DNA from 3 places in the Halomonas sp. MMH1-48 genome. Region 1 is predicted to be linked to each of the others. Evidence: predicted binding sites of a transcription regulator. Region 1 holds the regulator's gene; each other region holds the start of a gene.

The links. Region 1 encodes sigma-54, which starts transcription at its own class of promoters, with help from an activator protein. Its sites were predicted from a motif close to TGGCACNNNNNTTGCTNT; they were not measured.
Region 2: a site for sigma-54 is predicted at 887-904, ahead of MHM37_RS09490 (nitrate reductase). Genes of this name have one in related genera too.
Region 3: a site for sigma-54 is predicted at 1,471-1,488, ahead of MHM37_RS09375 (NarK family nitrate/nitrite MFS transporter). Genes of this name have one in related genera too.

The regions. Positions count from the first base shown of each region.
Region 1 covers NZ_JAKRFL010000001.1:413,792-416,063, forward strand. The annotation lists gene lptB (LPS export ABC transporter ATP-binding protein) at 1-523, shown strand, start outside; gene MHM37_RS01990 (RNA polymerase factor sigma-54) at 629-2,044, shown strand; gene raiA (ribosome-associated translation inhibitor RaiA) at 2,142-2,272, shown strand, end outside.
Region 2 covers NZ_JAKRFL010000008.1:83,923-86,194, reverse strand. The annotation lists gene MHM37_RS09495 (FAD-dependent oxidoreductase) at 1-479, opposite strand, end outside; gene MHM37_RS09490 (nitrate reductase) at 1,114-2,272, shown strand, end outside.
Region 3 covers NZ_JAKRFL010000008.1:56,140-58,411, reverse strand. The annotation lists gene MHM37_RS09375 (NarK family nitrate/nitrite MFS transporter) at 1-1,318, opposite strand, end outside; gene MHM37_RS09370 (patatin-like phospholipase family protein) at 1,655-2,272, opposite strand, start outside.

The DNA.
Region 1 (2,272 bases):
CCACGCGCCCATGCACGAACGCGCCATGGCAGGCATTGGGTATCTTCCCCAAGAGGCCTCGATTTTTCGCAAGCTCTCGGTAGCCGATAACATCATGGCCATCCTCGAGACGCGCAAAACGCTCGATCGCAGTGCCAGAGAAGCTCGCCTGGAGTCACTGCTCGAAGATTTTCATATCACCCATATTCGTGACAACCTAGGCATGAGCCTCTCAGGAGGCGAGCGCCGTCGAGTAGAGATCGCGCGGTCGCTGGCCACCGAGCCCGCGTTCATTCTACTCGACGAACCCTTTGCCGGGGTCGACCCTATTTCGGTCGGCGAAATCAAAACCATTATCCGTGCACTCAAAAAACGCCACATCGGCGTCTTGATCACCGACCACAACGTGCGTGAAACCCTGGATATTTGCGATATCGCCTACATCGTTGGCGATGGCCACATCATCGCCAGTGGGAACGCCCAGGAGATTCTCAATAACCAAAAGGTTCGCGACGTCTATCTGGGCGCTGATTTCCGGCTCTAAACCGAGGCCTGACCAAACTTTTCTTTTAGTGGCATGCTTATTGCACTTGCACGTAGCCATAACTCGCTCTAGGGTGGAGCTTTCTGATTAACGAGTGGTTCTCAGATGGTCATGAAAGCTTCTCTCCAATTGCGTATCGGCACACAGCTGACCATGACACCCCAGCTGCAACAGGCCATTGCCCTGCTGCAGCTCTCTACGCTGGACCTCCGTCAAGAAATTCAGCAAGCGCTTGACGCCAACCCTATGCTCGAGCAAGAGGACGAGTTTGGAGAGCAGGCAGTCAGCGAGCCGCAAGAGGCCGAGTGGTCTGACAGCATTCCCAACGAACTCTCCGTCGACAGCGACTGGTCGGACACCTACCAAGACATGGGCAGTCTGAGCGGTGGTAGCGAAGGACCCGACTTCGAGCGCCAAGCCGCTGGCCAAAGCCTTCATGGCCATTTGCTGTGGCAACTGGCCATGACCGATGTCAGCTCACGGGAATATGCAATTGCGGAGAGCCTGATCGATGCGCTGGACGCCAATGGTTATCTTACCCAGCCGCTCAACGACATTCGTGAAGGGCTCAAAGCACAAGGTCATGACGGCTTGAGCCAACGGGAAGTGGAAAATACCCTACTGCGCTTGCAGCAGTTCGAGCCGACCGGCGTATTCGCTCGCGACCTGCGCGAATGTCTGATGCTTCAACTTGCTGCGTTGCCGGAAGACACCCCGCTATTGATGCCAGCCAAACGGCTGGTACGACAGTTTTTGGAGGCGCTAGGCAAAGACGATATGCGCCTCCTCAAGCGCCGTTTGAGCCTGGACGATGAGCAGTTGGATGACGTCATTCGATTAATTCGCAGCCTCGACCCCCGACCCGGCAGCGCCTACGGCGTGACCGACGATAGCTACATCACTCCCGATCTGGTCGTGCGCCATGACAACGAAGGCTGGCATTTAGAGCTCAACCCGGACGCTCTTCCACGGCTACGCATCCAACCCGACTACGCCAGCTTGATCAAACGCGCCGACAAGAGCCAGGACAACCAGTTCTTGAAAGAGCACCTTCAAGAAGCGCGCTGGCTGATCAAAAGCCTCTCTAGCCGCAATGACACCTTGCTGCGCGTGGGGCGTGAAATCATCGCTCGCCAAATTGGCTTTCTAGAGCACGGCGAAGAGGCCATGAAGCCGCTGATCTTGGCCGACATCGCCGAAGCCGTAGAGATGCATGAGTCGACCATTTCCCGCGTGACGACACAGAAGTTCATTCATACACCGCGTGGCGTGTTCGAGTTGAAATACTTTTTCTCCAGTCAAGTCAGTGGCCAAGACGGCGGCGACAGCCACTCGAGCACGGCCATTCGCGCACGTATCAAAAAGCTCATTCAAGAGGAGCCCTCAGGCAAACCGCTCTCCGATAGTCGCTTGGTGACGCTTCTCGAAGAGGGCGGAATAAGCGTGGCACGACGTACCGTCGCGAAATATCGCGAGTCGATGGGCATTCCCTCTTCGAGCGAGCGCCGCCGTTTACGCTAGTTAAACGCTTGGTCGTGACAAACTCACCGCAAGGGCTTTGCAATAGCGTAAAAAGGGTTACAATCGAAGTACAGCCCGATGGATAAGGAGCACGTCAATGCAAGTAAACATCACTGGTCATCACGTTGAACTGACTGACGCCTTGCGTGACTACGTTAACGAAAAGCTGGAACGCGTCGAACGACACTACGACAATATCACCACGGTACAAGTGACCTTATCTGTCGA
Region 2 (2,272 bases), on a different contig from region 1:
CCGCCAATCACCACGGCGTTGCCGCCTTGCCGAGCAATGGCTTCCAAGGCGCTGACGTCGCGCAGGTCGCGAAACGTGTGAACACCGTCGAGCGTGATGCCGGGCACCGCTGGCAGCGCGGGGCGCGAGCCAGTGGCCAAGACCAAGCGGTCATAGCGTAACGTGTTGCCGCGATGTGTGATGAGCAGGCGGCGTTCGCGGTCGATGGCGGTCACGCGGTCGCCAAGTATCAGCGTGACGTCGTTATCGGCGTACCAGGAGGCGTCTTGCAGAGTGAGCGCCTCGGGCGCCAGTTCGCCTGCCAATAAAGGGGAGAGCAAAATACGGTTATAGGCAGGCACCGGCTCCTCACCCACCACCGTAATGCGGTGGGGGCGCTGGGGATGTCGAACCAGCGCGTCGAGCAGTCGCTGGCTCGCCATGCCGTTACCGATGATGACGAGGTGGTCTGTCTGTGAGCACCGGGAAGCGATTTCCATGGGTAGCTCCTTTGGTTGAAGCATCATGTTCAGCAAATAAAAACGCCCCTGGCACAGCCCTCTCAAGAAGGGAGTGTCAGGGGCGTCGTTGCCCGTTGGCGTCGTCGATAACGCGCAGCAACCGCCGTTGGTTGCCGAACTGTCTTATCCTAGTGGTCAGCAAAAAGCCCGCCAGCTCTTGCCGCAGGTGGATTTAATTCAGCTTAATCAGCGTATTAAGCGTTTTTGAGGATTCGGTGGGCCGCGCATAGTTGAGTGGGCGTGCCCTACTTTGGTGCTTGAGCGACGATTCATGCACCCCCTTTAGCCGCTTATTCGACAAAGAGCATTCCTTTAGCGAGTAATGAAAATACAAGCATGTTTATAAGTTATTGTTTTTATAATATTTAATGGTTTTAAGGCCGAGTGGGCGCAGGGTTTGCATTTGTTCAAGTAACAAGGAACAACGGCTCAGTGCAGGGTCTTTGCTCATAACGATCACAACCATAAATTGCGTCGAACAATACCAACGGCAGCAAATCACTGATGAGTACGGCACCGGGTAAATGGTGCCCCTGAGACAACGGCGTCCAGGCAGGCTTCTTTTGAAGCTGGCTTGGGCGCTTTTTGCTTTTTAACGCGGGAGGAAACTGCCATGCCACAGGTCAATCGGCTCGCCCGAACCACCTGCCCCTACTGCGGCGTCGGCTGCGGCGTGACTGCAACGCTTGAAAGCGGCCAGCTCATTGCCGTCGAGGGGGACCGCGAGCACCCAGCCAACTACGGCCGCCTATGTGTGAAAGGCACCGCGCTGCACGAAACGCTCGGCGCACAGGGGCGCTTGCTGATGCCCCGCGTGGATGGACAGGAGGTCTCCTGGGAGCAAGCACTCACCGTCACCGCCGAACGCTTGCAGGCCCAGCGCACTGCCCATGGCCCGCAGACGGTGGCGGCGTACTTATCCGGCCAGCTGCTGACCGAAGATTATTACGTCGCCAACAAGCTGTTCAAAGGTTTCTTGGGCACCCCGCATTTGGATACCAACTCGCGGCTCTGCATGGCGTCCGCCGTGGCGGGCTATAAACGCGCCTTTGGGGCCGATGCGGTACCCTGCAGCTATGAAGACCTCGAAGAAGCGGAACTGGTGGTGCTGGTGGGGTCCAACCTTGCCTGGAATCATCCGGTGCTCTATCAGCGTTTGAAGATAGCCAAAGAGCGCAACCCGTTGATGCGGGTCGTGGTGATCGACCCCCGCGTGACCGACACTTGTGAAATGGCCGATCTTTACCTGGGTATTCGTCCGGGTAGCGATGCGTACCTGTTCAACGGGCTGCTGGCGTGGATGGACGACCATAACCGATTGGATGCCGTGTACTTAGAACGCCACACCGAGGGGTTAGACGACGCGCTGGGCGCTGCCAAGCAGAGTGCAGGCAGCGTGGAAGCCGTTGCTCGCGAATGTGATGTGGATCCTGAACGCCTGGAAACCTTCTATTACTGGTTTGCCAGCCAGCTTCACGTGGTCACGCTCTACTCTCAGGGGGTGAATCAATCCTCCAGCGGTACCGACAAGTGCAACGCGATCATCAACTGCCATCTAGCGGGCGGAAAAATCGGCCTGCCGGGGGCGGGGCCGTTTTCGATCACCGGCCAGCCCAACGCCATGGGCGGGCGGGAGGTAGGCGGGTTGGCCAATCAGCTGGCGGCGCATATGGATTACCACACCCCGGGCGCGCGTGAGTTGGTTAGCCGCTTCTGGACTACCCAGCACTTAACGCCCGTACTACCGGACGCCCCGGGTTACAAGGCGGTGG
Region 3 (2,272 bases), on a different contig from region 1:
CGCCGACGGCATCACGGTATGCGCTGGCCTCTTCGGCTTCGGTGGCCTCGCTAAAACGCACCACCAGTACGCAAGACGCTAGTACCAACACGGTCAGGCCCAGGTAGAAAAGGCCCTGCTGGTAGCTCAAGCTTTCGCTACGAAACAGAAACGCCGCAGACACCGCGCCCACGTTGCCGCCGGCCCCTACGATACCGGCCACGGCCCCCAGGGCTTTTTTGTTGATAAAGGGCACGACGCCAAAGGTGGCGCCTTCGGCCATTTGCACGAAGAGGCTAAATACCAGCATGATGCCAATGGCTAGGCTGAGCACGTGCATTTGGGAAAACGCCACTAGGGCAATGCCTTCGCACACCAGCGCTATGAAAAGCCAGCGAACGCGCCCTTTGAGCCCACCATGTTTGGCGAACAGATCGGAAAACACGCCGCCCAGTGTGCGAGCGAAGATGTTCATCAAGCCGAAGAGTCCGGCAATGAGCCCAGCGGTCGCCAGGGTCAGATCGAATTTGTCGAAGAAGTAGATGGCGGCAATGTTATTGATCGTTAGCTCGACGCCAAAGCAGAGCCCATACACGACGAACAGTGCCCATACGCGGATATCCTTCGCCGCCGCCAGGAAGCTTTGGGCGGCACCGTGCTCACCGGTAGCGGGTGGCAGCTCACCGCGTGCGCGCAGCTCGCTGAAGTTGCCATTGGGGGCGTCTTGTGTGAACAGCCAGTAGGCAATACCGGTAAAGAACAGCACCACACCAGGCACCACCATGGCGAGTCGCCAGCCGAGGGCTTCGTTCACGCCGAGCATCAGAACGCCGGCGAAAATCAGCGGCATGACGATTTGGGTGGTACCGCCGCCCAGGTTGCCCCAGCCAGCGCTGGTGGCATTGGCGGTGCCTACCACGTTGGGCGCAAACATCAAGGTGGTGTGGTATTGGGTAATGACGAACGATGCGCCGATGGCGCCAATCGCCAAGCGTGCCAGTAAGAAGGTCTCGAAACTGTCGGCAAGGCCAATTCCCATCACGGGAATGGAGCCCAGCATCAACAGGCCCGTATAGGTTTTGCGTGGGCCGATACGGTCGCAGAGTACACCGATCAGCAGCCGAACGATCACGGTGATCGCCACCGAGGCGATGATGGTATTGCCGATTTGGGTTTGCGTTAGCGCGAGATCCTCGCGCACCACGGCCATGAGTGGTGCGATACCGAACCAGCCAAAAAAGCAGATATGGAATGCAAACCAGGAGAGGTGAAAGGCCCGCATTTGCGGCGTCGAGAAATTGAGCAACCGGATACGGTTGGCTTTGTTGCGGATCTCCATGGGAGTGACCTCACAGCGTACGAACGAGTTTGTCGAGACGCAACGCGCAGGCGTTACGTGGTTACGGGAACATGCCTTCATCGTTGAAGGTCAGGTCCGACGCACTCGTACCCTGTTGGGCCTGGTCCACGCCTATCACCATGTAGAAAAAATAAGCAAATACTCCGCCATCACTCTTTTAAATCAGTGAAAACAGTTGGTTAAAGATTTTGCTTAGATAGGAGACTGCTTGGCAAATAGCAAAGACGGGGGAGAGTAGAGCACTTAACGCTCGTTTAGCGCACTCTGCTTGGGCAGCGTGCGCTAAGTTGGGGCAGTGGCTGGGCGTGAGCGCGCTTATTCGTGTAGGTAGACCGTATCGATATCGAGTGTGGACACCCTGCCAAGGGCATCGAAATGCGTGGCGAGCCAATGCTCGGCCGCCTCTCGGCCTTGCTCGAATAGGTGACAAAGGAAGGGCCATTCGGAGTTGAGCTTACTGGAAACCGATAGGTTATCCAGGGCTTGGTCGCCGCTAATGCGGTGAAAGAGGGCCTGTTGATAGCAGTTCTCGATACCTTGCTCTTCGAGAGCGTGCTTGAGTAGTGCGATCATACGTACCTCTTTGATCAGCGCAGCGTTGAAGGTGATCTCGTTGAGGCGGTTCATGATCGCCGAGGCGGAGGTGGGAAGCTCTTCGCGACGAATCGGATTGATTTGCACCAGCAGGATGTCCCGCGCGCTGCACTCCTCCATGAGAGGGAACAGCGCCGGATTGCCCATGTAGCCTCCGTCCCAATACGCTTCGCCATCGATCTCCACCGCTTGAAACATGAACGGCAGGCAAGCGGAGGCCATGACGGCGTCGACACTCATCTCTTCGCGGCGAAAGACGCGCTGCTTGCCCGTGCGTACATTGGTAGCCGCGACGAAAAGCTTGAGCTGGTCGCACTGGCGTACGCGTTCGAAGTCGAT